3 regions of the Variovorax sp. V213 genome follow, and region 3 is predicted to be linked to each of the others. Evidence: predicted binding sites of a transcription regulator. Region 3 holds the regulator's gene; each other region holds the start of a gene.
The links. The regulator LexA, encoded in region 3, represses DNA repair genes until DNA is damaged. The targets are predictions, from matches to a motif close to ACTGTATNNNNATACAGT.
Positions count from the first base shown of each region.

Region 1 (6,293 bases), 1.5 Mb from region 3:
CAGAACCTGATGCGCCTGCACGTCGGAGCAGGGGCGGCAGGGAAGGGCAGGCAGAATGCGGCCGGCAGCGGAAAAGGCCACAAGCGGGTGCTCACGACCGACTGGTCCGGGGTTCGCATCTTCGGGCCGCACCCGTTGAGGTGGAACTCGGACTTCATTGAAGCCCCGTGTCGGGCGCCACGAAGCAGGTGCCACAAAGGGCAGTGGCGACACGCGCTCGGAGCGAGACCGGATTCAGGTTCGGCCGATGCGGCTGCCATGTGATGCTCCTATTCAGCCCAGTGCAGCCCCCGGGGTTCGCCCCGGCGTCGCGCCTGTGACTTCCGCTATGGCTGGTGAAGAAGGAACCCGACCGCCTGTTGCACGACGCGGTGGCTCGCCAGACCTGCCCGTCGTACGACTCAACGTGGCGTGGAAGCCGCGGCCGTAGCGCGACTCAGGTCGGGCGTGCCGACAGCCCTTCGATCCGCCGGGTCAGGGCGTGCACCGCGTCGGTCAGCGCCAGCAGTTCGCGTTCCTTCAGGAGGTCGATCTTCTCGTGCAGTAGTTCGATCTCCAACTCCGCCTTGACATTGATCTCGTAGTCGGTTTCGGCGTGGCGCCGGTCCTGCTCGGACTGCCGGTTCTGGCTCATCATGATTGCCGGCGCGGTGTAGGCCGCCTGGAACGACAGGAGCAGGTTTAGAAGGATGAACGGATACGGGTCCCAAGCGCCGTTCCCGGTCATCGCGTTGCCGACGATCCACAGCACGATGGCCGTGCTCTGGAAGATGATGAAGCGCCACGACCCTACGGTCGCGGCCACCGCGTCGGCCAGGCGTTGACTGCGAGACGGTTCGCCTGGAAGGAAATGCTCGGGAGCCGTCGGCGGCTTGGCCGATTTGGCTTGCCGGTGGGCGCGTCGCTGCTTGCGAAGCGACTCCAGCCGAAGCCGATCTTCAGCTGCCAGGGTCATCGCATTTTGGGTGAGGTGTTTGTCGTTCATACGGGCTCCGATGGTGAAGTCAAGGGCGACGTCGATGGCCCGCGTCCGCCAAATGCCGCAAGCCCGGTTGCATCATGGGGCAGACAGCACGTGGATGTTTGACGACACCGAGAAGCGTTGCACTCGTGCCCACGCCAGCGCATTCCTAGCCGCAGCGCGCGTCTTGCGAGGGCATCAAACCGTCGATTGAAATCGACTAGACGTTGACTCCTTGACGCGCCGAGTTCCATCGACAGCTATGCGGCGCCAAATCTGGACGAGCGATCGTCTGTGATGGGCCCGGTCGCGACGTTCAGGCGTCGCGACCTTAGGACTGCAGTCAGTCAGTCTGAAGCAGCCATCGGCAAACGGTGGCTGCGCATGTCCTTATGCCGCCAGCCTGTGCTCGTAATACGGCCGCTCCCGGTCATCGAGGACCGCGTACGAGGCCTCAAGGTTCGCGCGATCGGGCCTTAGCCAAGTGTCGACGTTCTCCGGTTTGATGGGGATGATGCAGCGGTCGTGACCGGCGGCCGCGATCTCCTCCGGCGGTTCATCGGTGATCGCCGCGAACGAGAGCAGGTCCGGCTCGCCGGGCGCTGACCATTCCGACCACAGGCACGCGACCAGCATGTCCTGCTGCGGCCGCGGCCTGAACTCGAGCACCACATCCTCGCCATCCCGGTTCACGTGCTCGTAGAACGCATTGACGACCATGACCCCGTGTGACAAACCGAAGACGTCCTTCCAGAACCCCTCCAGGTTGTCGCGCCGGGCGTTGTAGGTGCCCGGATAGAGAGAGTCGTATTTCGCGGGCTTTCCGGCGGGGCGGCACTGATAGCGCATGGGCTTGACCACCCGCTGGCCGTCCTCCCAGATCATCACGGGGGCGTAGACGCCCGGAAAGATCCGCGCGTCGCGCGGCTCGAGCTCGACCCGCTTGAGATCCGCGAGCTTGCCGAGTCCCCATTCGACCTTCGCCGTGGCGATCCGTACTTCCTCCGTCGCCTTCTTCGTCGTCTTGACCTGGAGCTTCCGCTCGGCGTCGGCCAGACGCTTGCGCTGCGTGAAGAGGTCCTGTTCGAGCTTCGTGGCCTGCTCGGCATTGAAGGCGTCGATGAGGCCCTTGATCTCCTGCTCTTCGTCCGACTCCGGGTTCATGAACGCCGCGTCCACGGCCTTCGAGATCTTGATCCTGGGGTTGCACTGGCGCTCGTAATACAGCTTGGCGAACGCCCGAAGGGAGAGGACGCCGCCGAACAGGCGGAAGAACCGCTTGTAGTCCGCACGGATCTGGGCTGAGTAGCACATGCGTCACATTGTGGCGACGGTCGCAGCCCTGGCGGGCCGGGGTTTCATCCAGGCCGCCGCCGGTGCAAATTTTCATCAGGCGACACCGCTGACGGAAATTTGTAAACCTTCTTGCTCACCTCCACGACTGGAAGGATACTGTATGTCCATACAGCTATCGGAGTCCTCATGGCCGTCCCCCTGTCATGGGCCGATGGCGATGAAGCGCCCCCGGCCCCCCAGACTTCACCGCGTGCAACGCACGGGCGGCGCCCGCCGGTCGTGCTGCCGCACGCCATCGAATCGGCGATCTGGCGCGGGGATGCACTCGGCACGCCAGTCACTTCCGTCGTGAACACAGGGTTCGAACGCCTCGACGTCGAACTGCCGGGCGGCGGCTGGCCGTGCCAGTCGCTGACCGAAGTGCTGCAGGTCCAGCCCTCGGTGCTCGAATGGCGGCTGCTCGCGCCCGCCATGCGCACGCTCGTCGCGCTGGGCCGGCAGATCGTGGTGATCGGCCCGCCGAAGGCCCCGCATCTGCCGGGGCTGCATCACCTCGGCCTCGACGAGCGCCACCTGGTCTGGATCGCCGCTGACAAGCCGGTCGAGCGCCTGTGGGCGACCGAGCAGCTCATCAAGGCCAATGCCGCCGGCATGCTCGTCAGCTGGCTGCCGCAGGCCCGCCAGGAACAGATCCGGCGCCTACAGGTCTGCGCCCAGGGCTGCGACGGACCCGTCATCCTGTGCCGGCCAGCCGCCGCCGAGCACGAGGCCTCGGCCGCGCCGCTGCGGCTGCAGGCGCGCTTCGGCATCGACTGGGAACTGCGCATCCACCTGCTCAAGCGGAAGGGGCCGCCGCACGAGGGGGAACTGACACTCCCCTCGGTGCCCGGTGGCCTGGAGGCCATCCTGACGCCGCGTCTGCGCCACCCGAGCGGCCTGATCACGGCGCGCCAATCCCGGGAGGTTTCCCATGCTGTGGGCAGCTCTTCTTCCCGACAGCCTGCCGGACGACCCGCAGCCGCGCACTGAGGCGCTCGATGGCCTCGCGACGTGGTGTCTGCAGTTCACGCCGCGCGTCGCGGTCCTCGAAGCGCTTCTGCAGTGCCCGGCGGTCGTCATGGAACTCGAACAGAGCCTGCGCCTGTTCGGCGGCAAGCGCCGCCTGGTCGAGCGCGTGCGCGAGGAATGCCCCGATCTCGGCGTGCGGCAGCTGAGCTGGGCGCCGACGAGCCTGGCCGCGCTCGCGGTGGCCCGGGCCGGTCAGTCGAACGGCTTCGCCAAGCCGCTTGTCCAACTCCTCGACGCCCTGTCGATCGACACCTTGACGCAGGTCGCCGCCCACCAGGCAACGCTCGCCCGCCTGGGTTGCCGGACCTTGGGCCAGGTGCGCGCCTTGCCGCGCGGCGGCCTGAGCCGCCGCTTCGACGCGCAGCTGCTCGCGACCCTCGACCAGGCCTACGGGTTGCGCCCGGAGACCTACCCCTGGTCGCAGCTGCCGAAGACCTTCCATGCCAAGCTCGAGCTGATGGCGCGGGTCGAGCACGCGCCGGCCATGCTGTTCGGTGCCCGTCGCCTGATGTTGCAGATGGCCGGCTGGCTCATGGCCAGGCGGTCCGGCGTGACCGCGTTCACCTTGCGCTGGTGCCACGACGCAATGCGCGCCAGGAGCGCCGGCGACGGCGGCGAACTCACCGTCCGCACCGCGCAGGCCACGCGCGACTCGGAGCACCTGATGCGGCTGCTGGCCGAGCACCTGGGCAAGGTCGAGCTGCTGGCGCCCGTGGGCGACCTGGAACTGCTGGCGACCGAGGTGCAGCCGCTGGAGGAGAAGAGCCTCTCGATGCTGCCTGAGGCACGCCAATCGGGCGAGAGCCTGGCGCTGGTGCTCGAGCGCATCGCGGCACGGCTCGGTCCCGACCGCGTGCTGCGCCCGGTCATCCTAGAGGACCACCGCCTGGAGTGGATGTGCCGCTGGCGTCCGGCGCCCGAACCGGCGCCAAGGGGGCGGTGCCGCACGGTCGATGTGCCGCAGCCAACCTTCATCCTGCCCAAGCCGTTGCGCCTCGCGACCCAGCACAACCGGCCGATCTACCAGGGCGTGCTGCAGCTGCTTGCGGGTCCCCATCGCGTCGAGGGCGGATGGTGGGACCGCACGACGCTGGAAGGCGGCGGCGGACAGGAGACCACGCGCCAGAGCGCCCGCGACTACTGGGTGGCCGTGAGCGAGCATGCCGGCGTGCTGTGGATCTTCCAGATGCGCCTGGCTCAGGACGAGACGGCGTGGTTCCTGCACGGCACCTTCGCCTGAGAGACCTCCCATGGACCTGCCCGACTACGTCGAGCTGCGGTGCGTGAGCAATTTCAGCTTCCTGCGCGGCGCGAGCCAGCCGGACGAGCTTGTCGAGCGCGCGAAGCAGCTGGGCTACACCGCGCTGGCCCTCACCGACGAGTGCAGCCTGGCGGGGGTCGTGCGCGCGCACGTGGCGGCGGAGGACCATGGCCTGAAGCTGTTGATCGGCAGCCAGTTCCTCGTCGAGCCCGATGAACAGGTCGGCCCCGAGGCCGCACCTTTCACGCTCACCGTGCTGGCCTGCCATCTGGAGGGCTACGGCAATCTCTCGGCGTTCATCACCAAGCTGCGCCGCAGCTCGGAGAAGGGAAGCTACAAACTGACGCTCGCGCAGATCCACGGCGCCGAACTCGCCGGTTGCGTGGTGCTGGCCTCGCCCAGGCGCATGGCCACGCCGGCGCAGCTGGGCTGGCTCGGAACCTGGTTGCTGCGCGAGTTCCTCGGGCGCTGCTGGTTCGCCGTGGAGAAGCTGCGCCTGCTCGACGACGAGATGTGGCTGCATCGCCTGAGCGAGATCAGCGCGGCCACGGAGATTCCGCTGGTGGCCGCAGGCGACGTGCATTTCCATGTCCGTTCGCGCAAGCCACTGCAGGACGTGATGACCGCGACGCGCCTGGGCAAGCCCTTGACCGACTGCGGCCTTGAACTGCAGCCCAACGCGGAGCGGCATCTGCGCACCCGGCTACGGCTCGCGCAGACCTATGCGCCCGAGCTGCTGGCGGAAACGCTCAAGGTGGCGGCGCGCTGCAGCTTCAATCTCGACGAGCTGCGCTACCAGTACCCCGACGAGGTCGTCCCCGAGGGCGAGACGCCGGCCGGGTATCTGCGCCGCATCACCTACGAGGGGGCCGGCCGCCGCTGGCCCGATGGCATTCCCGCCAAGGTCCAGGCGCAGATCGAGCACGAGCTCGCGCTGATCGCCGAGCTGAAGTACGAGCACTACTTCCTCACCGTGGCCGACATCGTGATGTTCGCGCGCTCGCGCCACATCCTCTGCCAGGGGCGCGGCAGCGCCGCGAACAGCGTGGTCTGCTATTGCACGGGCGTCACCGAGGTCGACCCGGCCCGGATGAGCGTGCTGTTCGAGCGCTTCATCTCGAAGGAGCGCAACGAGCCGCCGGACATCGACATCGACTTCGAACACGAGCGGCGCGAGGAAGTGCTGCAGTACCTCTATGCGAAGTACGGGCGCGACCGCGCCGCCATCACCGGCGTCGTGATCAGCTACCGGCCAAAGAGCGCGATCCGCGACGTGGGCAAGGCGCTGGGGATGTCGCTGGAGACGGTGGACGCCCTCGCCAAGGGGCACCAGTGGTGGGACGGGGGCGCGGTGCGGCCGGAGCGGCTGCAGGAGGTCGGCCTGTCTGCGGATTCACTGCAGGTGCAGCAATTGCTGCACCTGACCGAGCAGCTGATCGGGTTTCCGCGGCACCTGAGCCAGCACACGGGCGGCTTTGTGCTCACCAAGGGGCCGCTGTGCCGAATGGTGCCGATCGAGAACGCCTCGATGTCCGATCGCACCGTAATCGAGTGGGACAAGGACGACCTCGACGCGCTCGGACTGCTGAAGGTGGACTGCCTTGCGCTCGGCATGCTGACCGCGATCCGCAAGGCGCTGGATTTCATCGGGCTGCGTAAGGGCTGCGTGTTCGGCATGCAGGACATCCCGGCGGAGGACGGCACCAC
Region 1 covers NZ_AP028664.1:673,496-679,788, forward strand. The annotation lists gene ACAM55_RS03255 (DUF1003 domain-containing protein) at 437-985, opposite strand; gene ACAM55_RS03260 (SOS response-associated peptidase family protein) at 1,352-2,275, opposite strand; gene imuA (translesion DNA synthesis-associated protein ImuA) at 2,444-3,286, shown strand; gene ACAM55_RS03270 (DNA polymerase Y family protein) at 3,228-4,565, shown strand; gene ACAM55_RS03275 (error-prone DNA polymerase) at 4,576-6,293, shown strand, end outside.
Region 1: imuA (translesion DNA synthesis-associated protein ImuA) is a predicted target of LexA. The motif match lies at 2,413-2,430, and genes of this name have one in related genera.

Region 2 (6,293 bases), 1.3 Mb from region 3:
GCAGCCGGGCATGGCCGATGCCATGTATGCGCCGGTGGTCACGCGCTTCCTGAGCTACGACGTGCCGCTGGACAGCGTCTGCGCCGCGTACTGCAAGCGCGTGATGGACTTGCCCGCCATGCAGGAGTGGGTGGCCGCCGCGAAGGAAGAGCCCGAGGAAATCGACGAGCTCGATGCGGAGTTCTGACTCTCGTGGAGTGCCGGTCAGCGCCGGAACATCCGCAGGTCGAGCGGGCTTTCTTCGCCAAGCCACATGGCATGCGCCGTGTGGTCGGCAAAGTCGTCGCCCGTGACGCCGTGCACGAAGATGTCGAGGCCGTCGCGATGGGCCTCGAGCCATTCGATCACCTGGTCGAACTCGGCGGCGTCGAAGGCCAGCTGGCAGCTCCAGTGCGTGTGCGGGCCGACCAGCCGCTCGTGCACCCGGCCGACCACCACCATCAGCTCCCGGCCTGCCTGCTCGCACAGCTGCCTTGCCTGCGCCACCGTGGCGGGGCCGAAGTAGACGTGGGCGTGGTATTGCGGATAGAGGTTCTCGGGGCGGCGCGGCATGATGCGGTCATTGTGAACCCAACCGGAAGCGGCCGCTGTAGCGGAACACGTCGCCGAACCAGCGATGGCGCAACACCATCTTCATGGTGAAGCGGTCGGCATCGTCCGGGTCGGGCCGCTCCTCGACGTAGGCGGTTCCCATCAACAGGCCGAGCGGCAGCGGCAGGTGCAGCCGGCCAAGGCGCCAGACGTAGCCCAGGTCGCGAAACACCAGCGCGCCTTCTTCCGCGCTCACCGCCAGGCGCATGCCGAGGCCGAAGCGCACGTATTCGATCACCTCGCCCCCGCCCGCGGGCGCCTGTGCCATGTGCGAGCGAAAGTGGAAGGGCGCGCGGCCCTCGAAGCTGAAGACGCGGTCCCAGTACAGGAGCGCGTTGCCGGGCCGGCAGCGGTAGTGCACTTCGATGGGCACGCCGGTGCCGGTGTAGGGAACGAGCGCACCGAACAGGCGGCCGAAGGGCATCAGCACCCGCGCCCAGGGCGCATGGTGCACCTCGTCCATCGTGCCGCGCACGCAGACGTGGGCATTCGAGAACGGCGCCATCGTGTAGTGCCGTCGGATCACGTCGCCCAGCTGTTCCCAGCCCGGGCCGAGCGCCTGCTGGAAGACGGGGCGCATGTCTTTCATGCGGCCGCCGCGGCGGTCTCGCTGCGCGCCTTGTAGAAGCGCAGGATGTGCTCGGAGAAGTCGCCCAGCAGAAACTGCGCCACGCGGTCGGCATACCAGTTGAAGCGCGTGCTCACGCGCCAGGAGACGTCGATGCGAAGCTCCGTGCCGCCGTCGCGCGGCGTGAGTGTGTAGGCCGAATCGCGCAGGTCGAAATAGTGGCCGCCGATGACCACGTGGTCGTCCAGCGCGCCGGCGGGGAAAGAGTCCGGCGAAAAGCGGTAGCGCCAGCTCACGCGCTGCAGCGGCTGCCACTCGGTGATGACCTCCTCGAAGTGCACGTCCTTCTGCCACTGCACCTTGCGCACGCGGCCTTCGGCGGTGTCTTCGGTCAGGGCGCCCACCGGCATCGGCACGCCGATGCGATAGGCCCAGGCATCGCCGACTTCGCTCGGCCGGATGTCACGCACTTCGTTGAGTTCATGCCACACGCGCTCGGCAGGCGCGGCGATGAAGAGCGTGCGCGAGGTGTTCGAGATCTGTTCCGGGTTGGGCCAGTGCGGCTCGACCGCACCCAGTGCCAGCGGCAGCACCGCGAAGCCGTAGAGCGCAGGCCTCGGCCAGTTGGTGATGCGGCAGACAATGCCCATTGCGAGGCCGCCTAGGCTGCCCATCACGCCGAACAAAGGCACGATGACGACGGCGCAGACCATCCCCTCGATGAACACCAGCAGCGTGCCGACGACGAACAGCGCGGTCGAGACCCACGGCGCCCAGATGTAGTAGCCCCAGCTGCGCCGCTCGATGCGCTCGGCCATGTAGACCGTGACGGCGCCGCACACCGCGGGCGCAAGATAGATGAAGGAGCCGAGCATGGCCGAGAAGCGCTGGCCCGGCAGGCCGCTGAAGGCGATGCGCAGCACCAGGGCTGCCGCGGCGCCGACGAGCAGCGGCCAGAACCATGCGAAGGGCATTGGGCGTGCGGGCATGTCGCGTACCTGCGCGGCATCGGCCTCGATGGGTGCCAGTTTCAGAGGGCCGGCTTCGGCGGGTTCGGTGCTCATGGAAGTTCTTCTCCTCGTGTGTTGTGTTTTGTGTCGGATTCGACAGGCGTTCAGCCGCTGCGCTTCGCAGTCACCATGCAGTAGTCGAAGTCGCGCCAGAAAAGGCCCAGCGCCAGCGCGCAATAACTGGCCACGATGTGCTTGCGGCGCCAGGGGCTCAGCCTGCCGCGCGCCTTCCAGAGTTCGGCCAGCGCAAAGCGCGTGGCAAGCGCCGGAATGTGCAGCGCACTGGGCGCCACGCGCCAGCGCAGCGACCGAACCTCGATTTCTTCGAATCCGTTATGACGCAGCGCCTCGACGAAATCGCCGCGCACGGCAAGCGTGGGCACGGCCCAGCTGTCGGCCCACAGGCGGTGCAGCCAACCGGCAAGCCGGCCCGGCCGGTGCCGCAGCAGGAAGCCGTCGACCACCGCCAGCCGCGCACCCGGCTTCAGCAGGCGGGCCGCCTCGCGTACGAAATCGGCCTTGGCCGTGCCGCTGGCGTAGCAGGCGCTTTCCACGGCCCAGGCGCCATCGGCCTTTGCGGTGGGCAGGCCGGTGCGCGTGTAGTCGGCTTCGATGTGCGCCATGCGGTCGGCCACGCCGGCACCCGCGTCGAGCCGCACGGAAATGCTGTTCTGCACCGGCACGTTGGTGACGGTGACGGCATATAGCAAAGGGTCGTCTCCCACCAGCGTGCGCGCGGTAGCGCCGGCGCCGCAGCCGAGGTCGATCACGCATCGGCGCCGCGGCGCCTCCTGGGTGGCCGGGGACTCGTCGAGCTTCAGCGCGCGGCCGACCGCGCGGTTCATTTCCACCAGCATGCCTTCGCGCCGCAGCGGGTTCAGCCCGAGCCGCCAGAAGCCGAAGTGCATGTTGTAGCTGGGGCTCCATGCGCGGTAGTCGTCCGCCACCTCGGTGAAATAGTTCTGCGTGTCGGCCTTGGTGATGGGCAGCGCGGCTTCGGGCGAGGGCGCTTCGGACGCACCGGCCGTTCGAGGCATGCGGAAATCGGGCTGGAAGACATTCGGCATGAGAACTCCTTTTTCAGATCCGGCAGTTGCCGCCCGCGCAGGTGCGGGACGACCGCGCCGCCTTGCCGGCGAGCACGGCCACCAGCCAGCGCGGCAGCCGGTAGCGGTTGCGCGCCAGCACGGCATAGGCGCGGTCGGCGAGCGGCGCGACCCACGGCAGGTCGAGCAGGAAGCTGCCACTCGGCAACCCGACGGCGTCGCGGCAAGCCCGGATGGCTGGAACGCCGACGAACACCTGGCCTGCCGCGTCGACCACGTGGATGGCCGTCATCAACGCCTCGCGCGGCGCCGGTCCCGCATCGAACCCGGCGGGCGAGCAGTCGACGAGTTCCAGCCGGGCCGCTGAATCCCGCGCCTTCATTGCGCTCATTTCCGCCGTGCAGAGGATGCAAGTGGCGTCGAAGTACACGGTGAGCGGGTAGGCGGCGGTGCTGTGCATGTTGGTTTTCGTTGTTTCTGTCAAAACAGAAATAATCAGGCAAAAAAAAGAGAACTCAGATCATGGGCAGGCTGGCGTGATGAGCGTCGGGGTCGTCGTCGTCCTTCTTCGCGGCCGGAGTCGTGGGCGCCGGGGCATCCCCGCGAACGAACTTCTGCACGCTGGCGCCGAGTGTCAGCACCTTGTCGAGGGTGCCCGGCGAGAGCCGCAGCATCTCGTCGGCCCAGGTGGCGAGCTTGCTCATCAGGTCCATGGTGGAGCGGATGCGGTCTTGCGCGTCGGCGGGCTCCTTCAGGAAATCGGGGCTGGAGACGATCTCGCGCAGCACGCGGATGGTGGGGTCGAACTCGCGCTCCTTGCGCTCCCGCACCACGGTGCGGAACAGCTCCCACACGTCGACGCTGGTTTCGAAATAGTCGCGCCGGTCGCCCAGGATGTGGGTGACGCGCACCAGGTTCCACGCCTGCAGTTCCTTCAGGCTGTTGCTCACGTTGGAGCGGGCCACGCCGAGCGTCTCGGAGAGTTCTTCCGCATGCATGGGCTTGCCGCGTGCGAAAAGCAGCGCATGGATTTGCGAGACCGTGCGGTTGACGCCCCACATCGAGCCCATTTCTCCCCAGTGGAGAACGAACTTGCGTTGGATGTCGGTGAGTTCCATGCCTTGAAGTCTAGGATTTTAGAAATTTCTGTCAAGAGAGAAATGAAAATTCCGTTTGCTTGGCGGGCCGTCCAAGAGTACTGTACAAATAATCAGTATTGGAGCGAAAAAAGGATCTGCCATGCCCACTGCTCACATCCCCCTCCACGCCATCAAGGGCCGCGGCGCGGCCACGCGGCTGGCGCACCGTTTCTCGCGCGACGAGCGCAATGCCTTCGACGACGGCTGGGGCACGCTCGAAGAAGGCGCGGCCGAAGCCGAAGAGCTGCCGCCGCTCGCGACCGAAGTGCGGTTCGAGGACGTGAAGTCGGTGCTCAATGAAAACGACTCGCCCGACATTTCGTTCGACCGGTCGCTGAACCCGTACCGCGGCTGCGAGCACGGCTGCATTTATTGCTTTGCCCGGCCCACGCACAGCTATCTGAATCTCTCGCCGGGGCTTGACTTCGAAACCAAGCTCATCGCCAAGCGCAACATCGTGGAGGTGCTGCGCACCGAACTCGGCCGCAGGAGCTACAGGCCCAGCCACGTCGCCATCGGCACGGCCACCGACTGCTACCAACCGATCGAACGCGAGCTGCGGCTCACCCGTTCGGTGATCGAGCTGCTGAAGGAAACGCGCCATCCATTTGCGCTGGTCACCAAATCGAGCGCGGTGGAGCGCGACCTCGACCTGATCGCGCCCATGGCCGCCGAGCACCTGGCCGCCGTGTACATCACCGTGACCACGCTCGACGGCGAGCTGGCCCGCAAGCTGGAGCCGCGCGCCGCGGCGCCGCATCGGCGGCTGCGCACCATACGCACCCTGGCAGAGGCAGGCGTGCCGGTGGGCGTGAGCGTGGCGCCGCAGATTCCCTTCGTCAACGAAGACATGGAGCAGGTGCTCGAAGCCGCATGGGAGGCCGGTGCGCGCAGTGCCTTCTACACCGTCATCCGCCTGCCCTGGGAGGTGGCGCCGCTCTTCAAGGAATGGCTCGAGCTGCACTATCCGCAGCGCGCGGACCGCATCATGGCGCGCATCCACGAGATGCGCGGCGGCAAGGACTACGACGCCGACTTTGCCACGCGCATGAAGGGCTCCGGGCTCTGGGCCGACCTGATCCGCCAGCGCTTCGAGAAGGCGGCGAACCGCATCGGCTTCAACCGCGAGCGCATTGCGCTCGACCTCAGCGCGTTCCGGCCACCTGGCGCAGCGGGGCAGGGCAACCTGTTCTAGGGCCGGTCGATGCCGATGCCGTTCGCCACCGGAACTCCCTGCTTCCGGCGGATAAAGTTTTGCATCATGAAGAAGTCGATTTGGAAGTAGATTCAAGTTCGGCCGATGCACGGGGAATGCCCCGTGGTTGCGCCAAAAAAGGTATCTATGAACGGGGTATGGCTGGTCGTGATGGGGGTTTCGGGCTGCGGCAAATCGAGCCTGGGGGCTGCGCTGGCGGTCGGATTCGGGCTGCCGCTGATCGAGGGCGACGACTACCACCCGCCGGCCAACGTCGAGAAGATGAGCCGGGGCATCGCGCTGACCGATGCGGACCGCGCCGGCTGGCTCGCGACGCTGGGGCATACGTTGGCCGATGCGTCGCAGGGCGCGGTGCTGACCTGTTCGGCGCTCAAGCGCAGCTACCGGGACCAGCTGCGCGCGGGCGTGCCGGGACTGCGCTTCGTGTTCATGGAGATCGAGCGCGCCGAGGCCGAGCGCCGCGTGGCCGCGCGGGCCGGCGCGGGCGAGCACATGTTTCCGGCGAGCCTGGTCGCCAACCAGTTCGCGACGCTCGAATCACCCGTCGGCGAGCCGGGCGTGCTCGCGGTCGATGCGACCGCGCCGTTGGGCCAGTTGGTCGCGCAGGTGAAGGCGTGGCTGCCGCCGGGCTGATCTGCAATGCGGCCCGGCGTCAGCCAATGACTTCAGGCCAATCGGTGTGGAAGAACTGGCCTTCGGGCTTGTCGGTGCGCTCGTACGTGT
Region 2 covers NZ_AP028664.1:3,483,280-3,489,572, reverse strand. The annotation lists gene ACAM55_RS16625 (glutathione S-transferase) at 1-187, shown strand, start outside; gene ACAM55_RS16620 (DOPA 4,5-dioxygenase family protein) at 205-552, opposite strand; gene ACAM55_RS16615 (DUF4166 domain-containing protein) at 560-1,180, opposite strand; gene ACAM55_RS16610 (SRPBCC domain-containing protein) at 1,177-2,223, opposite strand; gene ACAM55_RS16605 (cyclopropane-fatty-acyl-phospholipid synthase family protein) at 2,274-3,236, opposite strand; gene ACAM55_RS16600 (thiol-disulfide oxidoreductase DCC family protein) at 3,250-3,675, opposite strand; gene ACAM55_RS16595 (GbsR/MarR family transcriptional regulator) at 3,731-4,333, opposite strand; gene ACAM55_RS16590 (PA0069 family radical SAM protein) at 4,455-5,549, shown strand; gene ACAM55_RS16585 (gluconokinase) at 5,697-6,203, shown strand; gene gnd (decarboxylating NADP(+)-dependent phosphogluconate dehydrogenase) at 6,223-6,293, opposite strand, start outside.
Region 2: ACAM55_RS16590 (PA0069 family radical SAM protein) is a predicted target of LexA. The motif match lies at 4,413-4,430, and genes of this name have one in related genera.

Region 3 (6,293 bases):
CGGGTGCGACACGTCGAGCGCCGTCAAGTCCATCAATTCGAAGGGGCCCAGGCGGAAGCCGGCCTGCTCCTTGAGGATGCGGTCGACGGTGGCGAAGTCGGCCACGCCTTCGCCCACGATGCGCAGCGCCTCGGTGCCGTAGCCGCGGCCGGCGTGGTTGACGATGAAGCCGGGCGTGTCCTGCGCCTGCACGGCGCTGTGGCCCATCTGCACCGCATAGCCGGCCAGTTGCTTGCAGACTTCGGTGGAGGTCTTGAAGCCGGCCACCACCTCGACCACCTTCATCAGCGGTACGGGGTTGAAGAAATGAAAGCCAGCCACCCGCCCCGAGTGCTTGAGCCCGGCCGCGATGGCCGTGACCGACAGCGACGAGGTGTTGGTGGCGAGCGTGGCCGTGGGTGCGACCACCGATTCGAGTTCGCGGAACAGCGAGCGCTTGACCTCGAGGTCTTCGACCACCGCTTCGATCACCAGATCGCACTGGGCCAGGGCGGCAACCGAATCGACCGCCTTGACGCGGGCCATCTGCGCATCGCGCGCCGCGGCGTCGATCTTGCCCTTCTCGTGCAGCTTGTTCCACTGGGCCGCGAGGGCCTCGCGCCCGCGTTCGGCCGCTCCTGCAAAACTGTCGAGCAGCAGCACTTCGCTGCCCGCCTGGGCTGCGATCTGGGCGATGCCTCGACCCATGGCGCCGGCGCCGACGACGCCGATCCGGGTGTAGTTCACTGTCATTGAGAAAGATTTTCGCTGGTTGATGGGTCCGGGCCTGCTGGCAGGCGCCGGGCCCGGAGTTGCGCAGCCTTCGATTTTGCAGCCACGGGCCTCGGGGGCGTGCCGGGTTTTACGCGGGTCTGCGCTTCAGGCCGCGCGGCGGCTGCGCTCGATGGCCACGCTCAGGCCGATGGCCAGCAGCAGCAAGGCGAAGCCGACCCAGTTCATCCAAGCCACCGCGTCGCTGGCGAGCAGCCATCCGCCCAGCCCGGCACCGACGGCCTGGCCGATGTAGATGCCAGAGCTGTTGAGCGCCACCGAGCCCGGCGCGAGAGCGGGGGCCAGGCCCACCAGGCGCGCCTGCTGCGCCGAATTGGTCGCGAAGCAGCCCAGGCCCCAGGGCACGAGTACCGCCGCCAGCCATGGGAGTGTGCCGGCCCAGGGCCAGAGAAAGAGGCTGAGCGCAATCGACGAGCTGGTCAGCAGCACCATGCGGCCGGCGCCCACGCGGTCGATGGACCGGCTCACCAGCATGTTGCCAACCAGGCCGAAGGCGCCGAACAGGGCCCACATCAGGCTCAAGGTGGTGGGGTCGGCGCCGAAGTTCTGCTTCAGCAGGGGGCCGAAATAGCTGAACAGGACGAACTGGCCGGCGCCCTGCAGGGCGGTGACCGAGACGATACCCATCAATACCGGGCTGCGGAGCACGCGCGACCAGGCTGCCGCCGTCAGCGCCGCGGGCCGGATGCCTCGCGGCAGGGTCAGCCAGATCGATGCCGCGCTCGCGATGCTGAGCAGCGCAACGGCCATGAAAGCCGTGCGCCAGCCCAGGTGGCCGCCAACCAGCGCGCCAAGGGGGAGGCCCAGCACCGAGGCCATCGACCAGCCGAGAAAAACGAAAGTCACGGCGCGCCCGCGCTGCTCCGGCGGCACCAGCATGCCGGCACAGGCCGCGGCCTGGGGCGTGAAGATGGCCGGTGCCACCACCGTGAGCATGCGCACCGGCAGCAGCGCGGCGAAACTCGGCATCAAGGCCGCAACCACATTCCCGGCGGCGTACCAGGCGAGGGTGAGGGCGAGCAGCTGGCGGCGGTCCCAGCCCGCGACCACCGCCGCCAGCAATGGGGCGCCAAGGCACATCACGACCGCGGCGGCGGTGATCAGCTGGCCGGCGGCTGCAACGGTGACGGCAAGCGACGTGCTGATTTCATTGAGCGTGCCGGGCACCACCATCACACCCGTGCCGATCACGAAATTGCCGGCCAGCAGCGCCCAGAGCGCGCCCCGGGGCGCTGGCCCGCTCATGAGATCACCGGCGGACCTGCAGCGCGCCGGGATTCACGATGTTGGTGGGGTTGCCCTTGATGAAGCTCACGACGTTGTCGAAAGCCTGGCCGAAATAGCTTTCGTAGCTGTCCTGCTCGACATAGCCGATATGCGGCGTGCAGATGCAGTTTTCGAGGCGCAGCAGCGCGTGGCCCTGCAGCGGCGGCTCGCTCTCGAACACATCGACGGCAGCCAGCCCTGGCCGGCCGCGGTTGAGCGCGGCCAGCAGCGCATCGGCCTCGACCAGTTCGGCGCGCGAGGTGTTGACGAAGAGCGCCGTCGGCTTCATGCGCGAAAGATCCTCGAGCTTGACCAGGCCGCTGGTTTCCTCGTTGAGCCGAAGGTGCACCGACAGCACATCGGCGGCGGCAAAGAACTCGTGGCGGTTCTGCGCCACCTGGAAGCCGTCGGACCGGGCCTTGGCGCAGCTTGCCTCGCGGCCCCAGATGACGACCTGCATGCCGAAGGCCTGCCCGTAGCGCGCCACCAGCTGGCCGATGCGGCCATAGCCCCAGATGCAGAGCGTCTTGCCCTTGAGCACCGAACCCAGCCCGAAATTGGGCGGCATCGAGGCCGATTTGAGTCCCGACTGCTGCCACGCTCCGTGCTTGAGGTTGCTGATGTACTGCGGCAGGCGGCGCATGGCCGCCATGATGAGTGCCCAGGTCAGCTCGGCCGGCGCCTGGGGAGAGCCGGTGCCCTCGGCCACCGCCACGCCCCGCTCGGTGCAGGCCGTGACGTCGATATGGCCACCCACGCGCCCGGTCTGCGAAATGAGCTTGAGCTTGGGCAGCTTTTCGATCAGCTGGCGCGAGATGTGGGTGCGCTCCCGTATCAGCACGATCACATCGGCATCCTTCAGGCGAACCGAAAGTTGGCCGATGCCCTTGACCGTATTGGTGTAGACCTTGGCCGCGTACGCGTCCAGCTTGGCGGCGCAGCGCAGCTTGCGCACGGCGTCCTGGTAATCGTCGAGGATCACAATGTTCATGGCGTGCCATTGTGCCTCGCAGCATTGGCATGACGCGCGCGTGAACGTTTGGATACCCGCCCCGGGCCATGGTCACCGGGGCTTGCACGGGTTCAGTGCAGGCGCGTGGCGCGTGGTGCGGTGCTGGCCGCTTCCATGGCCTCGAGCGCGGCCAGCCGGTCGAGTTCGGCGCAGACGTCGGCCATGCGCCCCGAGATCACCATGCGATTGGTGCTGCGCTTTTCGCCCTGGGGCCCGTCGACCACGCGAATGACGCGAAGCGGCCGGGGTGCTTGCGCTGCCTTGGGTGCCGCGGCGCCGTGGGGCCGCGCCGTGCAGGCCGGCCGTACCGCGACGTAGCGCAGTCCTGCGGACGCGCTACCACTATTGTCGCGGTGGCGGAGCCGGCGCGCCGGCAGCAGGCGGCTTGCCAGCGATTGCAGCGGCATCCACAAATCAACGATGGTGAGGAGGGCGATTCCCATGTGAACTCCAAAAAAGTCTGAGGTTGAACACAGGCAGGATTTCTTTGAAGGGACGCAACAGGGTGATGGCGACTTTGCGCCATACGCCCGCCACCTGTTGCGGCCGGATGGGGTGCTGCTTTCGGCAGGCCGCAGGGCCTACATCAGCATGGTGTTGCGGATGAGGCCGACCGCCAAGCCTTCGATCTCGAAGGGTTCGCCAGGCTGGACCACGATGGTCGGGTAGTCGGGGTTCTCGGCGTGCAGCTCGATGACCTGCTTGTTGCGCTTGAGGCGCTTGACCGTGACCTCGTCGCCGAGGCGGGCCACCACGATCTGGCCGTTGCGCGCTTCCTTGGTGGCCTGCACCGCCAGGAGGTCGCCGTCCATGATGCCGGCGTCGCGCATGGACATGCCGCGCACCTTCAACAGGTAGTCGGGCTGGCGCTGGAACAGCGTGTTCTCGACGTAGTAGGTCTGGTCGACATGCTCTTGCGCGAGGATAGGCGAACCCGCCGCGACGCGGCCGATGAGCGGCAGCGCAAGCTGCGCCATGCCGGGCAGCGAAAGGGAAAACTGGTTGTTGCGCGACTCGTTGAGCGAGCGCAGCGCGTCGCCCTTCAGGCGAATGCCGCGCGAGGTGCCGCTGACGAGTTCGATCACGCCCTTGCGCGCCAGCGCCTGCAGGTGCTCCTCGGCGGCATTGGCCGACTTGAAGCCCAGCTCGCTGGCGATTTCGGCCCGCGTGGGCGGAGCACCGGTACGGGCGATGGCGCTCTGGATCAAGTCCAGGATTTGCTGCTGGCGGGCGGTAAGCTTCACGGCGAACTGCATATGTGGTTCCTTGCGGCACTGGCTGAATATCCAGTACCTGTATTTTTAACCAGTTTTTAAAAGTTGGCAAGCATGGTCAATTCCCTTTCGTCCAGCCTGCGTCGCGTTGTGGTGCTGGGCACCGGCGGCACCATCGCGGGCCGCGCCGCCAACGGCGGCGACAACATCGGCTACACCGCAGGGCAAGTGGGCGTGGCAGATTTGCTCGGCGGCGTCGATGCGCCCGATGGCGTGGCGCTCGAAGCCGAGCAGGTGGCGCAGCTCGACAGCAAGGACATGGGCTTCGATGTCTGGCTGCAACTTGCGCAGCGCTGCGCGTTCTGGCTGTCCGAGGCCGACGTGGCGGGCGTGGTGATCACGCATGGCACCGACACCATCGAAGAGACGGCCTACTTTCTCCAGGCGGTGCTTGCACCTGGCAAGCCCGTGGTGCTGACCTGTGCCATGCGCCCCGCGAGCTCTCTTTCGCCCGACGGTCCGCAGAATGTGCGCGATGCCATTGCCGTTGCGGCCACGCCGGGAGCGCAGGGCGTGACGGTGGTCTGCGCGGGCACGGTCCACGGTTCGCTGGATGTGCAGAAAGCGCACACCTATCGCCCGGATGCGTTTTCATCGGGCGATGCAGGCCCGATCGGCTATGTGGAAGAGGGGGCGGTGCGGCTTCTTCGCGACTGGCCGCAATTGCCGGTGAGCGGGGCTTCGAAGATTCCCGTAATGAAGGCAGGCGCCGCAATGCGCTGGCCCAGGGTCGAGATCGTTACCAGCCATGCCGGCGCGAGCGGCGCCATGGTCGACCTGCTGCTGCAGGAGTGCGCAGCCGGCGTGCCCGAGCCGATTCGAGGATTGGTTTTGGCCGCGACCGGCAATGGCACGGTGCACCATGCGCTGGAGGCTGCCGCGCTCCGCGCCCAGGATGCGGGAGTGGCCGTGCTGCGCGCCACGCGCTGCGCGAGCGGGCGCATCCTGCCAAGAGCCGATGATCTTCTGCGGGACGCCGGTGCCCTGACGCCCGTCAAGGCACGCATCGCCTTGATGCTGGAGCTGCTCGAAGCCACTGCCGCCTGATGGCGGCGCGCGTTCAGCTGCTCAGTGCGGCGAGGGCGCGCTGGGTGATCTCTTCGACCGTGCCGACGCCCTTGATGGCGCGGTACTTCGGCGCTGCGGCCGGATCGGCCTTGGCCCAGGCCGAGTAGTAGTCGACCAGCGGACGCGTCTGCTGGCTGTAGACCTCGAGCCGCTTGCGCACGGTTTCTTCCTCGTCGTCCTTGCGTTGGATCAGGTCTTCGCCCGTGACGTCGTCCTTGCCTTCCACCTTCGGCGGGTTGAACTTCACGTGGTAGGTGCGGCCCGATGCCGGGTGCGAGCGCCGGCCGCTCATGCGTTCGACGATGTCGCCGAACGGCACGTCGATTTCGAGCACGTAGTCGAGCTTGACGCCGGCTGCCTTCATGGCGTCGGCCTGCGGAATGGTGCGCGGGAAGCCGTCGAAGAGGAACCCATCGGCGCAATCGGGTTGCGCGATGCGTTCCTTCACGAGATTGATGATCAGGTCGTCGCTCACCAGGCCGCCCGATTCCATGACGGCCTTGGCCTGTTGTCCGAGCGGTGTACCGGCCTTGACGGCGGCGCGCAGCATGTCGCCGGTCGAAATCTGAGGAATGCCGTACTTCTGGCAGATGAAAGCCGCTTGCGTGCCTTTGCCCGCCCCGGGCGCGCCCAGCAAAATTAGTCTCATGGTGTCCTCGGACGGTTCTTAGATCTTGTGTCGCGCCCAGCGCCGGCCCAAGAGCCGTACAAGGCGGAATTGCGTCGAGGATAGCATGCGTAAGCGTGAAGAATTCCCGTTAATCGCCACGGGCGTGAATGCGCCTCAGGGTGCCGGCCGGGCTGCAAAGACTGCGCGCACGCGGGCGAGGTCTTCCGGGGTGTCGATGCCCGGGCCGGGAGCGGCCTGGCTGACATGCACGGCGATGCGATGACCATGCCAC
Region 3 covers NZ_AP028664.1:2,189,549-2,195,841, forward strand. The annotation lists gene ACAM55_RS10415 (3-hydroxyacyl-CoA dehydrogenase) at 1-732, opposite strand, end outside; gene ACAM55_RS10420 (MFS transporter) at 859-2,016, opposite strand; gene ACAM55_RS10425 (D-2-hydroxyacid dehydrogenase family protein) at 2,021-3,028, opposite strand; gene ACAM55_RS10430 (hypothetical protein) at 3,121-3,492, opposite strand; gene lexA (transcriptional repressor LexA) at 3,631-4,305, opposite strand; gene ACAM55_RS10440 (asparaginase) at 4,378-5,370, shown strand; gene adk (adenylate kinase) at 5,384-6,040, opposite strand; gene kdsB (3-deoxy-manno-octulosonate cytidylyltransferase) at 6,176-6,293, opposite strand, start outside.